Regions from separate parts of the Aureimonas sp. AU40 genome, predicted to be linked through region 1. Evidence: predicted binding sites of a transcription regulator. Region 1 holds the regulator's gene; the other holds the start of a gene.
The links. The regulator HrcA, encoded in region 1, represses chaperone genes, less so after heat shock. The targets are predictions, from matches to a motif close to GTTAGCACTCNCNNNNNGNGAGTGCTAAC.
Positions count from the first base shown of each region.

Region 2: groES (co-chaperone GroES) is a predicted target of HrcA. The motif match lies at 6,543-6,571, and genes of this name have one in related genera.

Region 1 is NZ_BBWL01000039.1:106,748-114,487, forward strand. Features, by position in the region: gene AUL32_RS13235 (hypothetical protein) at 1-255, shown strand, start outside; gene AUL32_RS13240 (YraN family protein) at 278-676, opposite strand; gene rsmI (16S rRNA (cytidine(1402)-2'-O)-methyltransferase) at 673-1,629, opposite strand; gene AUL32_RS26010 (YnfA family protein) at 1,626-1,967, opposite strand; gene hemW (radical SAM family heme chaperone HemW) at 2,335-3,555, opposite strand; gene rdgB (RdgB/HAM1 family non-canonical purine NTP pyrophosphatase) at 3,552-4,205, opposite strand; gene rph (ribonuclease PH) at 4,299-5,018, opposite strand; gene hrcA (heat-inducible transcriptional repressor HrcA) at 5,197-6,318, shown strand; gene grpE (nucleotide exchange factor GrpE) at 6,434-7,183, shown strand; gene AUL32_RS13280 (LysE/ArgO family amino acid transporter) at 7,249-7,740, opposite strand, start outside.
Region 2 is NZ_BBWL01000005.1:62,453-70,192, forward strand. Features, by position in the region: gene AUL32_RS02310 (ATP phosphoribosyltransferase regulatory subunit) at 1-326, shown strand, start outside; gene hisG (ATP phosphoribosyltransferase) at 323-1,015, shown strand; gene AUL32_RS02320 (DoxX family protein) at 1,071-1,448, opposite strand; gene fumC (class II fumarate hydratase) at 1,599-2,990, opposite strand; gene AUL32_RS02330 (CsbD family protein) at 3,145-3,336, opposite strand; gene AUL32_RS02335 (sulfite exporter TauE/SafE family protein) at 3,425-4,201, opposite strand; gene groL (chaperonin GroEL) at 4,448-6,094, opposite strand; gene groES (co-chaperone GroES) at 6,187-6,483, opposite strand; gene AUL32_RS02350 (pilus assembly protein TadG-related protein) at 6,778-7,740, shown strand, end outside.

The DNA.
Region 1 (7,740 bases):
CAGACCCTGGTGAACGGCATTGCCGGGGCCATGCTGTCCATCGCGCAGGACCGGGCGCGGGTGGATCGCGCCCTGGCGCGGGATCTCGCCAGCACCATAGAGAAACGCATCTACGGCCAGACCAGCCGCCCGGTCATGGTGCCGGAACTCGCCGCGCCCTTTTCAAGGGGGCAGGCCGCTTCGCCCGTCGCGCCCTCGATGCCGCCGGAGCCCCATGACCCTCGCCCCGCCAGCAGCCCCGGCGCAGGCGTCTAAGGGGCTCAGGCGGAGCGCGTCTCTAAAGCGTCCCCCGCCACGCGTCCTTCACATGAACCGGCCAGCGGCGTGGGAGGACGGCGACGATGTCGAAGCGCATGGAGAGGCCGGCAGTGCGCTTCTGGCGAGACAGCCAGAGATCGGCGGCGCGCTCGATGCGCGCCTGGGCGGCGGGCGTCACGGCGTTCATGGCGGCCTCCAGCGTCGGGCGCGCCTTCACCTCGACAATGGCGACCAGCGCGCCGCGCCGGGCGACGAGGTCGATCTCGCCGGACGGGGTGCGATAGCGCACGGCGAGAATGCGGTAGCCCTTGAGGCGCAGCGCCCAGGCCGCCAGCGTCTCGGCCCGGTGGCCCTTGCGGAAGAAGGCGCGCTTTCGCTGGAGGCCGGGCTTTGCGCCATCGCCGCCGGCCCGGCTCATTCGCCCTTCAGCTCCAGCGCGCGGGCGTAGAGGTCGCGGCGGGAAAAGCCGGTGAGCTTCACCGCCTCCTGCGCGGCCTTTGCCGGCTTCATCTCGGCGAGAAGCCCGCGCAGGATCGTGTCGACATCGCCGCTGGTCGCGGCCGCGTCCTCGCCCGGCGGGCCGACGCAGACGACGATCTCGCCGCGCACCCGCTCCTGCGCGGCAAACAGGTGGCTCAGTTCGGGCAGCGTGCCGCGATAGATCGTCTCGTAGGCCTTGGTTAGCTCGCGGCAGACGGCGGCCGGGCGCGCGCCCAGCACCTCAGCCATGGCGGCGAGGCTCTCAGCGATCCGGTGCGGCGCCTCGAAGAAGAGAAGCGTGCCGGGAATGCGGGCGAGCGTTTCCAGCTTGGTGACGCGCGCGCCGTCCTTCACGGGCAGGAAGCCGGCAAAGAAGAAACTGTCGGACGGCAGGCCGGAAGCGAGAAGAGCGGCCAGCGGCGCCGATGCGCCGGGAATGGGAATGACGGGAAGGCCCCGCTTGATGGCCTCTTCACCCAGCCGGAAGCCGGGGTCGGAGACGAGCGGCGTGCCGGCGTCGGACACGAGCGCGACCGAGCGGCCGGCTTCCAACTCGGCCAGCAGACCCGCGCCCGCCTCGGCGGCGTTGTGGTCGTGATAGGCGACGAGGCGGCGGCGGATGCCGTAGCGGGCGAGAAGCTTCTGCGTGACGCGCGTGTCCTCGCAGGCGAGCCAGTCCGCCCCCGCGATGACGTCCAGCGCCCGCAGCGTGATGTCGGAAAGATTGCCGATCGGCGTCGCCACGAGATAGAGCGCCGGCTCGGGTTTTTGCGCGCGCAGCGTCGCGCCGCGCACGAGAAAGCTCGCGCCGGACTCCATGGCGTGATCCTCCACCACCGCGTCGTCCGGCAGCGTATCGTCGTTCTGGTGGTCGTCGGCCATGTCGCTCATGCGGCGCCCCGGGGTGCGAAGAGGATGAGGCTCGCGCCGCCGAGACAGAGCGCGGCGCCGGCGAGATCGAACCGGTCGGGCCGCACGCCCTCGACAGCCCAGAGCCAGACGAGCGAGGCCAGGATGTAGACCCCGCCATAGGCGGCATAGGCGCGACCGGCAAAGGCGGCATCGACCCGGGTCAGAAGAACAGCGAAAAGAACGAGGCAGGCAAGGCCCGGCGCGAGCCAGAGGGCGGAGCGCCCGAGCCGCACCACCGCCCAGAAGGCAAAGCAGCCCGCGATCTCAGCGAGCGCCGCCAGGGCGTAGAGCGCCAGCGTGGCGGCCGGGCCGCTCAAGGCCGGGCTTTCCAGGCCACCGCGGCAGCGCGGAGACGACGCGCCGATACGGAGCTCACGGAACGCGGCAGGACAGTTCGCGGCGTCGACGCGTCTCGCAATGTTCGGAGGGCGGGCCGAAGCGTCGTCGCACCCGCTGCGCTGCCGTGCGCGCGAGCCGGCGACGATCCCGCGACCCGGTTCCGCCCGGCACTGCGTTCCGCGCGTCCGGATGTCGACAAAAGGCTGCGCCTCGGACAGACCGGCGAGGCGGGGCCGGAGCGAAGGCACGGAGACTCGGCCGCCGCAGCATTGGAGCGGCAGCGCCTGCCCCGAAGCGACTTCGATGCGTCGCCCAACCGGCGCGCGCCACTTGCCACCGCGCCTCTCACGCCAGATCGGCGACGACCGCATCCAGCACCAGCATGCCGGCGGGCGTGGCGCGCAGCCGATCGGGGCCGATGCGCTCGATCATGCCGTGGCGGGTCAGTTCGGCCTCGACCTCGGCGTCGATGTCGCGCCCGGCCAGCTTGCGCCAGCGCTTGAGGTCGATGCCTTCCACGAGGCGCAGGCCCATGAGCATCAGCTCGTCGGCCTGCTCGTGCGAGGCGAGCGCCTCGTCCTCGACCTCGCCCGAATCCCAGTCCTCGACCATTTTCAGCCAGGTCTCGGGATGCTTCTCGTTGGCCACGGCATGGCGCGCGCCGTCCTTGCCCGGCAGGCGGGCATGGGCGCCGGGGCCGACGCCGGCATAAAGGCCGTAACGCCAATAGGTGAGATTGTGGCGCGATTCCGCGCCGGGCGCGGCGTGGTTGGAAATCTCGTAGGCCGGCAGGCCGTGGAACAGCGTCAGCTGCTGCGTCGCCTCGTAGAGATCGGCCGAAAGCTCGCCGTCCGGCACCACCAGCTTGCCCGCCTTGTGCAGGGCGTGGAAGATCGTGCCTTCCTCGATGGTCAGCTGGTAGAGCGAGAGATGGTCGGCGGCGAGCGAGATCGCCTCCGAAAGCTCGCGCTCCCAGGCTGGAACGCTCTGGCCGGGCCGGGCATAGATGAGGTCGAAGGACAGGCGCGGGAAGATCTCGCGCGCCAGCCGGATGGCACCGAGCGCCTGGGACACGTCGTGCATCCGGCCGAGGCGCTTCAGGTCCGCGTCGTTCAGCGCCTGGACGCCGAGCGAGACGCGGTTGACGCCGGCCGCGCGGTAGCCCCGGAAGCGCTCCGCCTCGACCGAGGTCGGGTTGGCCTCCAGCGTGATCTCGGCGCCCCCGGCGACCGTCCACTGGGCCGAGACCGCGTCGAGGATCGCGGCGACGGTGGCGGGCTCCATGAGCGAGGGCGTGCCGCCGCCGAGGAAGATGGACGTGACGGTCTCGCCCTTGGTGCGCCGGCCCTGCGCTGCGATCTCGCGGCGGAAGGCCTCGACGAAGCGCCCCTGGTCCACCGGCTGGTGGCGCACATGGCTGTTGAAGTCGCAATAGGGGCACTTGGCCGCGCAGAAGGGCCAGTGGACATAGACCCCGAAGCCCGGCTCGCCGGCGGGCGGCGTGTAGGGGCGGATCTGCGAAATGGGGCGGGCAAGGGGGCTGGCGGGCGCCATCATGACGTTCATGCGAGCCCAAGCGCCTCCCGCGCGAAGATCTGGAACGCCCGTGCCCGGTGCGACAGGGCGTCGGGCTGCCCCGGCACCCAGCCGTGCTTCTCCTGCGACTGCATCTCGCCGAAGGTGCGCGTTTCGCCCTCCGGCAGGAAGCAGGGATCGTAGCCGAAGCCGAGCGTGCCGCGCGGCGGCCAGACGATCGTGCCCTCGACCTCGCCGCGATAAAGCCGCGTCTCGCCATCGGGCGAGGCGAGGCAGAGAACGGCGACGAAGCGCGCGGTGCGCCGCTCCGGCGTGGTGGCGCCGGCCGCCTGCAGCTTCTCCTCGATATTGCGCATGGCCATGGTGAAGTCCTTGTCGGGACCCGCCCATCGCGCGGAATAGATGCCGGGATCGCCGCCCAGCGCGTCCACCACCAGCCCCGAATCGTCGCTGAGCGCCAGAAGGCCGGTCGCCTTGGCTGCGGCCAGCGCCTTCAGCGCCGCGTTCTCCTCGAAGGTCGTGCCGGTTTCCTCGGGCTCGGGCAGGGCCTTGTCGGCCGCCGAGACCACCTCGAAGCCGAGCGGCCCCAGAAGCTCGCGGAATTCGGCGATCTTGCCGCCATTGTGGCTGGCGATCAGGAGCGGGCCGCCGGCGGGGTCGAGAAGAGGGGAGTGCGTCATGGCTGCCTGTCGATTGCTTGAAAGGCGGCGCGCACGGCCCCGTCCGTCGTCATGAGATATGCGCCCCGAAACTGATCCGAGGCTACATCTTTATCAGCCTTCGAGGCACTGCCGCTGGTGCGTCACCAGCTCGCCGATGCCCTTTTCGGCCAGCTTCATCAGCGCGTCGAGTTCGGCGCGCGAGAAGGGCTCGCCCTCGGCCGTGCCCTGGATCTCGACGATGCCGCCGCGCCCGGTGAGCACGAAGTTGGCGTCGGTGTCGGCCGCCGAATCCTCGAGATAGTCGAGGTCGAGGATCGGCTCGCCCTTGTAGATGCCGCAGGAGATCGCGGCGACATGGTCCTTCAGCACCTTGTCGCGCTTCAGCATGCCGCGCGTCTCCATCCAGGACAGGCAGTCCGAGAGGGCGATGAAGGCGCCGGTGATCGAGGCCGTGCGGGTGCCGCCGTCGGCCTGGATCACGTCGCAGTCCACCGTGATCATGCGCTCGCCCAGCGCCTGGAGATCGACCACGGCGCGCAGCGAGCGCGCCACCAGCCGCTGGATCTCCTGCGTGCGGCCGCTCTGCTTGCCGCTGGCCGCCTCGCGCTTCATGCGCTCGCCCGTGGCGCGCGGCAGCATGCCGTATTCGGCGGTGACCCAGCCCTTGCCGGAATTCTTCAGCCAGCCCGGCACGCGCTCTTCCAGGCTCGCCGCGCACAGGACATGGGTGTCGCCGAACTTGACGAGGCACGAGCCCTCAGCATGGCGCGAAACGCCGCGCTCCAGCGAAACGGGACGCAGTTCGTCGTTCTGGCGTTTGGAAGGCCGCATAGGCAAGGTGATCCGCATTAACAAAGCTTGAACCCGCCTCTTAATGATTGCGGCCCGGATTGGGAATAGCGCTGGAAGAGAAGAGGGTTCGGGAGAGGCGGCGCCCGTGCCGGACACCCCGCGGCTGCCCGATGCCGCCCGCCTTGGCGCAAACCCCTGGCCTCCCTATAAGAGAGGCATGAAGCGCACGTTGCCCCCCTTTGCCGAACTCCTGTCCGGCCAGAGCGCCCTCACGGGCGCGCTCGACGAGCGTTCGCGCGAGATCTTTCGCCTAATCGTGGACTCCTATCTGGAGTCGGGCGAGCCGCTGGGCTCGCGCAACCTGTCGCGCCTCCTGTCCAACTCGCTCTCGCCTGCCTCGATCCGCAACGTCATGTCGGATCTCGAAGCGCTGGGCCTGATCTACGCGCCGCATGTCTCGGCCGGGCGCCTGCCGACGGAGGTCGGCCTGCGCTTCTTCGTGGACGCCTTCCTGGAGGTCGGCGACGTGCCGGAGCGCGAGCGGGCCGAGATCGAGGAGAAGGTGCGCGACCATGGCGAGCGCCGCCCGGTGGACGCCCTGCTGACGGAAGCCTCGCAGCTTCTGTCCGGCCTGTCGCGCGGGGCGGGCATCGTGGTCGCCGCCAAGGCCGATCCGCGCCTCAAGCATATCGAGTTCGTGCGCCTCGACGCGGCGCGCGCGCTGGTGGTGCTGGTGGGCGAGAACGGGGAGGTGGAGAACCGCGTCCTGGCCCTGCCGCCCGGCATCACGGCGGCGCAGCTGGTGGAGGCGGCCAACTTCCTGAACGCCCATGTGGTGGGGCGCACGCTGGGCGAGGCGCGCGGGCGCATCGAGACGCTGAAGGCCGAGACCTCGCGCCAGCTGGACGAGCTGTCGCGCCAGCTGGTCGACGCCGGCCTGGCGGTCTGGGCGGGCGAGGGCGCCGGCCAGCCCTCGCGCCTCATCGTGCGCGGCCGGGCCAATCTTCTGGACAGCGTGTCGGCCGCCGACGATCTCGACCGGCTGCGCCATCTGTTCGACGATCTGGAGTCCAAGACCTCGATCATGGAGCTGATCGATCTGGCCGAGGCGGGCAACGGCGTGCGCATCTTCATCGGCTCGGAAAACAAGCTCTTCTCGCTCTCGGGCTCCTCGCTGGTGATCGCGCCCTATTCCGATTCGCAGGAGCGGGTGATCGGCGCGGTGGGGGTGATCGGCCCGACACGGCTCAACTACCGCCGCATCGTTCCTATGGTGGATTACACCGCGCGGCTGGTGTCGCGCCTTCTGGCGAGCGGGGCGCCGTCGCGCCGGCCTTGATTTCCGGCCCGCCTCATTCGATATGCCGCAGCGACGAACCCTTCGGAGGGCTGGCGCGGCGGCCGCACGGCGGCGCCCGGCCGGCCCGTCCCTTTGACGCGAACAGGAGTGCCCCATGACAGGCGAGAGCGAAAAGCACGTGAACGACCACGCGGACGAGGCCGGCGCGTATTCCGCTGGCGGCGCGGCCTATTTCAAAGGGTCCGGCGTGTCGGGCGCGGCCGCCGGGGCGCAGGAGCCCGGCGCGCATGCCGATGCTGGCGAAGCGGGCGCCGAGCCCTCCGGCTGGGCCGGCGCGGAAGCGCACGAGGCGCTGCAGGGGCGCGTCGCCGAGCTGGAAGCCGAGAACGCCGACGTGAAGGACCGTCTGGTGCGCCTTGCCGCCGACATGGAGAACCTTCGCCGCCGCACCGAGCGCGAAGTGAAGGACGCCCGCCAGTTCGCGGTCGCCAATTTCGCCCGCGACATGCTCGCCGTGTCCGACAATCTCGCCCGCGCGCTGCAGGCGATCCCCGAGGGCGCGCGCGAGGCCGATGCCGGCCTGCAGACGCTGGCCGAGGGCGTGGAACTGACCGGGCGCGCCATGCAGTCCACCCTGGAGCGCCACGGCGTGAAGAAGCTGGAGCCCGAGGGCCAGCGCTTCGACCCCAACTTCCATCAGGCCATGTTCGAGATTCCCAACGCCGAGCTGCCGAACAACACGGTGGTGCAGGTCGTGCAGGAAGGCTACGCCATCGGCGAGCGCGTGCTGCGCCCGGCCATGGTGGGCGTGTCCAAGGGCGGCCCGAAGGTCGCCGTGGGCGCGGACGCCAACGCCGCGCCGGCCAAGCCCGGCGTGCCCGACGAGTCCAGCCAGGACGCCTGAGCCGCCTCGCTCCTCGCGCCATTCCAAAGCCCCGCATCACGCGATGCGGGGCTTTTTTCGTCCGGTCAGGCGCCGAGCAGAAGCTTGGCGGCGATGCCCCACATAACGAGCCCGATCGCCAGTTCCAGCGCGCGCCAGGCGCTGGGGCGCTCGAAGACAGGGCGCAGCCAGCGCGCGCCGTAGCCGAGCGCGAAAAAGAAGCCGAAGGATGCGGTGACGGCGCCCGCTCCGAAGGCGAGCTCGCGGCCGGGAAAGCGCGTCGACAGACTGCCGATCAGAACCACCGTGTCGAGATAGACATGCGGGTTGGCCCAGGTCAGCACGAGGCAGGTCGCGAGCGCCTGCGCCCGGTTGCCCGCTCCCGTGGTCGCCAGTTGCAGCGCGTCGCTGGCGCGAAAGGCGCGGTGGAGGCTTTTGGCGCCGTACCAGACGAGAAAGGCCGCCCCGAGAAGCCGCAGCGCCGGGTCGAGCATGGGCAGAACGGCGGCGACGCGCGCGAAGCTTGAGACACCGAGCGTGATGAGAAGCGCGTCCGACACCGCGCAGGCCAGACACAC
Region 2 (7,740 bases), on a different contig from region 1:
CCGAGCGGCTTCGCGCCTTATCTCGCGAGCACGGGCTGGATCTCGCCGGGGCGCTCGCCTTCTTCGAGGCGCGGGCCGAGGCGCTGTCGCGCGCCGGGGTCGATCTCTCGACGCTGCGCTACCGCGCCGCCTTCGGCCGCACGCTCGACTACTACACCGGCTTCGTCTTCGAGATCGCCCGGCCGGGCTTTGCCGGGCCGCTCACCGGCGGCGGGCGCTACGACCGGCTCGTTTCCTATCTCGGCGCGCGCGAGCCGATCCCTGCCGTGGGCTTCGCGCTTTATCTCGACCGTCTCTCGCTGACGCAGGAAGGCGCGCGCCCATGACGCTGACCCTCGCCATTCCGTCCAAGGGCCGGCTCAAGGACCAGTGCGTGGCCTCCCTCGCCAAAGCCGGCATTCTCGTCCACGCCAGCGAGGACGCGCGCTCCTATCGCACCCGCGTCGAGGGCGCCGAGGGGCTGGAGGTTCTGCTTCTTTCGGCCTCCGAGATCGCGCGCGAGCTGCGCGACGGGGCGATCGACCTCGGCGTGACGGGCGAGGACCTCCTGCGCGAGACCATGCCCGATTTCGACGAGCGCGGCCGCATCGTCTCACGACTCGGCTTCGGCCATGCCGACGTGGTGGTGGCCGTGCCCGACAGCTGGCTTGACGTCGAGACGATGGAGGATCTGGGCGACGTCGCCGCCGGCTATCGCGCCGCGCATGGGCGGCGCCTTCGCATCGCCACCAAATATTGGCGCCTGACGCAGGGCTTCTTCACCAAGAGCCACGGCATCCAAAGCTATCGCATTGTGGAAAGCCTCGGCGCTACCGAAGGCGCGCCGGCCGCCGGCTCCGCCGACATCATCGTGGACATCACGTCCACCGGCTCGACGCTGACGGCCAACCATCTGCGCATCCTGAAGGACGGCACGATCCTTCGCTCCGAAGCCTGCCTCGCCTTGGCAGCCAAGCCGCGCAGCGCGGACGACGATGCGCGCCTCGCGGCGCTCCTGCCGCGCTTCGAAGCCTGAAAACGCGAAACGGCCGCCCGAAGGCGGCCGTCCCGATCTCCGTTAGGGCGTAGGCTCAGACGCGGCGCGAGCGCGCGTCGATCGAGTAGGCACCGGCGCCAGCAGTCGCGAGGGCCAGGAAGCCGCCGCACAGGCCGAGATTCTTCATCAGCTGCGTCGACTGGTCGGGGCCGAGATGAGCGACCAGCGCGGTCGCCACGCAGAACACGGCGAGAACCGAGGCGACGATGCGGACCTGGAAGCCGACGAGGATCGCGAGCCCGCCGAAGAACTCCAGCGCGCCGACGAGATAGGCCAGCGCCACGCCACCGGGCAGGCCCAGATTGCCGAGATAGCCGGCAAAGCCAGCCGCGCCGGCCAGCTTGCCGAAGCCGGACACGATGAAGAGAATCGACAGGAGAATGCGGGCGAGAAGAAGCAGACCGGAGTTCATGAGAGCGTCCATCGACACGGAGTTGTGATGGCGCAGAGTGACCGAGGGCCGCCGCCGAAGATAGCGATTCTTTGCAAGACTGATCGTCAACGAAAAACGCCCCAATCCGAAGATTGGGGCGTTTCCAAAGTCCAATGACTTGGCGTTCGATTAGCCCGGTCGGGTCATCGCCGCCGGATCGACGATCCGGTCGTAATCCTCGCCGGAGACCAGACCGGAGGCGAGGGCCTCCTCGCGCAAGGTCGTGCCCTTCTTGTGCGCGGTCTTGGCGATGTTCGCGGCGTTGTCGTAGCCGATCGTCGGCGCCAGCGCCGTCACCAGCATGAGCGACTGCTGCATGAGGTCCTTGATCCGGTCCTCGTTTGCCTTGATCCCGTCCACGCAATGCTCGCGGAACGAGTCCATGCCGTCCGCCAGGAGGCGGATCGTGGAGATCACGGCGTTGGCGATTACCGGCTTGAAGACGTTCAACTCGAAATGGCCCTGCGAGGCTGCGACCGTCACGGTCGTCTCGTGGCCGAACACCTCGGCCGCGACCATGGTCAGCGCTTCGCATTGGGTCGGGTTGACCTTGCCCGGCATGATCGAGGAGCCCGGCTCGTTCTCGGGCAGCGAGAGTTCGCCCAGGCCGGAGCGCGGGCCGGAGCCGAGGAAGCGGATGTCGTTGGCGATCTTGAAGAGATCGGTAGCGAGCGCGTTGAGCGAGCCGTGGAAGAAGGCCAGCGCACCGTGCGAGGCCAGCGCCTCGAACTTGTTCTCGGCGGTGCGGAAGGGCAGGCCGGTGAGCGAGGCGATCTCGTCGGCGATCTTCACGTCGAAGCCGACCGGGGCGTTGAGGCCGGTGCCGACCGCCGTGCCGCCCTGCGCCAGCGCGAAGACGTCGTAGAGCGCCTTCTCGATCCGGATCTTGCCGAGCTGGAGCGCTGCGGCGTAGCCGGAGAACTCCTGGCCGAGCGTGATCGGCGTCGCATCTTGCGTGTGGGTGCGGCCGATCTTGATGATGTGGTCGAATTCATTCGCCTTGGCGTCAAGCGAAGCGTGCAGCGCGTCGATCGCCGGCAGGATGCGCTTGGTGGTCTCGATCGCCACGGCGACGTGGATCGCGGTCGGGAACACGTCGTTGGACGACTGGCCCATATTGACGTGGTCGTTCGGGTGGATCGGCTTCTTGGAGCCCATCTCGCCGCCCAGCATCTCGATGCCGCGGTTGGAGATGACCTCGTTGACGTTCATATTGGTCTGCGTGCCCGAGCCGGTCTGGTAGACCACGAGCGGGAAATGATCGTCGAGCTTGCCGGAGATCACCTCGTCGGCCGCCGTCTCGATCGTCCCGGCGATCCCGCCGTCGAGCTTGCCCATGGCGCGGTTGACGCGCGCTGCGGCCTTCTTGACCGTGGCGAGGGCGTGGATAACGGCGATCGGCTGCTTGTCGGTGCCGATGCGGAAATTGTTGAGCGAGCGCTCGGTCTGCGCCCCCCAGTAGCGGTCGCTCGCGACGTCGATCGCGCCGATCGAATCGGTCTCGCGTCTGGTGCTGGTCATCGGTCTTCCCCTCGCGACAAGGCGCCCGCTGATCCTATCTGGATGGGGCACCCTCGCGCGGTTATCACGACAGGCCAGCGGCGCGAAACCCTTTGCCGCAACGAAAAAGAGCCAGCCTTGCGGCTGGCTCCTTCTTCAAACGGTTCAGGTGCGCTCAGTGCTTGGCGCCGACCTGATCCTTTACGGCGTCCTTGACCTTGCCGTAGTTCTTCTCGGTCTTGCCCTCGACCTGGTCGGCCATGCCTTCGGCCTGGAGACGTTCGTTACCGACGAGCTTGCCGACGCCTTCCTTGATCTTGCCACCGACTTCCTTGGCGCCACCAGAAATTTCGTTCTTGTCGACCATGATCGTCTCCTCAAGATTGTATCGGACGGCGTGTCCGACTTTCGAAAAGGAGAACCGCCGAGGGGTGCGATCCGTTCCAGACCCGGCATTACATTTTGGAAAGGATTCCATAGAGCTGCTGCAGCGCCAGCGCGCAGATCAACAGGCCGACGATGCGCAGGAGCAGGCGCTCGGGGATGCGCTTCACGGCATAGCCGGCGAGCGGCGCAGCCAGAACGCCGCCCGCGATCAGGCCGAGAACCGACAGGGCGTGGTCTGTGAGATCCCCCGCTTCTTCCCAATGCCCCGTCAGCAGCGCGACGAGGAAGGACAGCGAGACCGAAAGCGTGATCAGGAACTCGGCCGCGTTCACCGTGCCGATGACATAGCGCGGCTGGCCGCCGGCCCCGAGCAGGCCGGAGGTGACGATCGGCCCCCATCCGCCGCCGCCGACCGAATCGAGAAAGCCGCCCGCAGCGCCCAGCGGCGGCACGAGCGCCATCGGCGTCTGGGCGCGTGGCAGCTTGCGGAAGGAGCGCAGCGTCAGCATCACGCCGATCACCGCGAGATAGGCCGCGACGAAGGGGCGGATCGAGGAACTGTCGATCGAGGTGAGGACATAGGTGCCGAGCACCGCGCCGAGGACGCCGAAGGGCACGAGGCGCCAGAACAGCTTCCAGTCGATATTGCGATTGGCGATATGGGCCGTGCCGGAGGCGGCCGTGGTGAAGAGCTCGGCCGTGTGGACGGACGCGGAGGCGACCGACGGCGGCACGCCGAAGCTCATGAGAACCGTGGAGGAGATGACGCCATAGGCCATGCCGAGCGCGCCGTCGACGAGCTGCGCCAGCGACCCGACGAAGAAGAAGATGAGAAATTCGCTCATGCGGCGTCCTGATGCGACGAGGCCGACGCCCCGGGTTTCGGGCGCTCTTAGACTCGAAAACACCCTTCGGCGCCAGCGCGGGCCGATCACGCCCGAGGGGAAATGCCTGACAACCGCGTGGTCGTCGAGGAGAGGCCGAGCAAAGCAGAAAATCGGACGGCCCAACGAAAAAGGGGCCCGCGCGAGCGAGCCCCTGATCTTGGCGTGGAACGCCGGCGCCCTTGCGGCGCCGGAAGTCCGGTCGGCTTAGAAGTCCATGCCGCCCATGCCGCCCATGCCGCCGCCGCCCGGCATCGAAGGGGCGCCGGAGTCCTTGCGGGGAGCTTCCGAGATCATGGCTTCCGTGGTGACGAGCAGGCCGGCGACCGAGGCCGCGTCCTGGAGCGCCGAGCGAACGACCTTCACCGGGTCGACGATGCCGGCCTGGATCATGTCGCCGTATTCGCCGGTCTGGGCGTTGTAGCCGTAGGTCAGCGACGAGTTGTCGAGGATCTTGCCGACCACGATCGAGCCTTCGCCGCCCGCGTTCTGGACGATCTGACGGATCGGAGCCTGGAGCGCCTTGCGGACGATGGCGATGCCGGCGTCCTGATCGGCGTTCTCGCCCTTGAGGTCGACCGAGTTGGAAGCGCGCAGGAGAGCGACGCCGCCGCCGGGGACGATGCCTTCTTCCACGGCCGCGCGGGTCGCGTTGAGAGCGTCGTCAACGCGGTCCTTCTTTTCCTTGACTTCGACTTCCGTCGAGCCGCCGACGCGGATCACCGCGACGCCGCCGGCGAGCTTGGCCAGGCGCTCCTGGAGCTTCTCGCGGTCGTAGTCCGAGGTGGTCTCCTCGATCTGCTGCTTGATCTGGGCGACGCGCGCCTTGATGCCGTCGGCTTCACCGTTGCCGTCGACGATCGTGGTGTTCTCCTTGGTGATGGAGACCTTCTTGGCGCGGCCGAGCATGTCGAGCGTGACGCTCTCGAGCTTGATGCCGAGGTCTTCGGAGATGACCTGGCCGCCCGTGAGGATCGCGATGTCCTCGAGCATGGCCTTGCGGCGGTCGCCGAAGCCCGGAGCCTTGACGGCGGCGATCTTCAGGCCGCCACGCAGCTTGTTGACCACGAGCGTGGCGAGAGCCTCGCCCTCGACGTCCTCGGCGATGATGACGAGCGGACGGCCCGACTGCACGACAGCCTCGAGGACCGGCAGCATCGCCTGGAGGTTGGAGAGCTTCTTCTCATGCAGGAGGATGTAGGCATCCTCGAGCTCGGCGATCATCTTCTCGGCATTGGTCACGAAGTAGGGCGAGAGGTAGCCCCGGTCGAACTGCATGCCTTCGACGACTTCGAGCTCGGTCTCGGCGGTCTTGGCTTCCTCGACGGTGATGACACCCTCGTTGCCGACCTTCTGCATCGCCGAGGCGATCATCTGGCCGATTTCCTTCTCGCCGTTGGCGGAGATGGTGCCGACCTGCGCGACCTCGTCGGAGGTCTCGATCTTGCGGGCGGAGGAGACGAGCGTCTCGACGACCTTGGCGACTGCCGCGTCGATGCCGCGCTTGACGTCCATCGGGTTCATGCCGGCGGCAACCGCCTTGGCGCCCTCGCGGACGATGGCCTGGGCCAGGACCGTCGCGGTGGTGGTGCCGTCACCGGCCTTGTCGTTGGTCTTCGAGGCCACTTCGCGCACCATCTGGGCGCCCATGTTCTCGAACTTGTCCTCGAGCTCGATCTCCTTGGCGACGGACACGCCGTCCTTGGTGATGCGAGGCGCGCCGAACGACTTGTCGATCACGACGTTGCGGCCCTTGGGGCCGAGCGTGACCTTTACCGCGTCGGCGAGAATGTCGACGCCGCGCAGCATGCGCTCGCGGGCGTCACGACCGAATTTGACTTCCTTGGCAGCCATGATCTTATCTCCTGGGCGCGCCGGAGGCCGGTCCGCGCCGTCGTAAAGGGAAGGGGGAAGGAACGGGCCGAAATCTCAGCCCGGCCAATGGCTCAGCCGACGATCCCCAGGATGTCGGATTCCTTCATGATGAGCAGGTCTTCGCCGCCGAGCTTGATCTCGGTGCCCGACCACTTGCCGAACAGGATGCGGTCGCCGGCCTTGACCTCGAGCGGGTTGACCTTGCCGGTCTCGTCGCGCGCGCCGGCGCCGACGGCGACGATCTCGCCTTCCTGCGGCTTTTCCTTCGCGGTGTCCGGGATGATGATGCCGCCGGCCGTCTTGCTCTCGGACTCGACGCGCCGCACCACGACTCGATCATGCAGAGGGCGGAAGTTCACGTTGGCCATCTCAGTCGAACCTTCTTGGGCTTAGGGGATCGAGCGCCCGGAAGCGGCCGATCCAGGATTCTGGCACTCGCTAACGTGGAGTGCTAACGAGCCGCTAGATAGGGGAGGAGGGGCCGCGCTGTCAAGGTTGGAGACAGGTCCGCCGTTAAGCGAGATGAAGCGCCGTTAGTTTGGCAACCCTTGAAACTTTGACCTGCGCGCAAAGAGGAATCGTAAGGAATCAAGGGGTATCCGTGGGACGACCGATCGTCTGGGCGGCAACGAAGCCGCCTGTCGCGCAGAGGGGTCAACCGCATGGATCGTTTCTCCCCCGCTTCCTTCGAGCCTCAGGGCGTGGTTCGGCGATTTGTCGCCGACCGGAACGGCAATTTCGCGATCATGGCGGCGGTGATCTTCATCCCGGTCCTGATGTCCATCGCGGCCGCCGCCGACATCAGTCTCTTCTACAGCGATCGGACGGCGGTGCAGTCCGCCGCCGACGCAGCCGCACTCGCCACCGCCAAGCGCTTCGGCACCGACCCCAATCCCCAGACCCTTCAAACCTATGCGCAGAACGTGTTCACCGCGAACATGGCCAGCGTTTCGCGGACCACCAGCACGTTGAAATACGAGGGCACGGACTGGACGCCGGAGGGCACGCGCGAATTGCGCCTTTCGGTCTGCTCGACCTACGACCCCGTATTCCTGTCGGCGCTGAACATTTCTTTCCCCGGCCTCAAGGGAGGGGACTGCGCCAAGGCGGAAAGCGTCGTGGCGGTCGGCTCGACCACGGTCGAGGTCGCCTTCGTCCTCGATACGTCGGGCTCGATGAACGACAGCCCGGCGGCCGGCGGCCCCGCCAAGATCACGACGCTCAAGGCGCAGGCGGCCAAGGCGATCAACACGATCTTCGGCTCGGGCAACTCGACGGGGGGCGAGGACCCGGTGCGCGTCGGCATCGTGCCGTTCTCGGGCGGCGTTAATATAGGCGCGGATCACCTCAATGACTGGTGGATGGATCCGAAGGGTCTTTCGCCGATCCATCATGAGAACCTGGACTGGCAGACGAGCTACTTTGTGCCGGACGCGCTTCTGGGAGCAGCAGTGACCGATACGGCGACGCTGTCGCCACTCGGGGCTGGTTGGGTTTCCACGCTCCATCCAACGACCTTTCTGACCCGGCAATATCTCTACAAGGCGATGGGTCCGAAGAATTCGAACTGGGCCTATCGAGGCTGCGTCGAGTCGAGGCCTGCTCCCTATGCTCTGTTGGACACC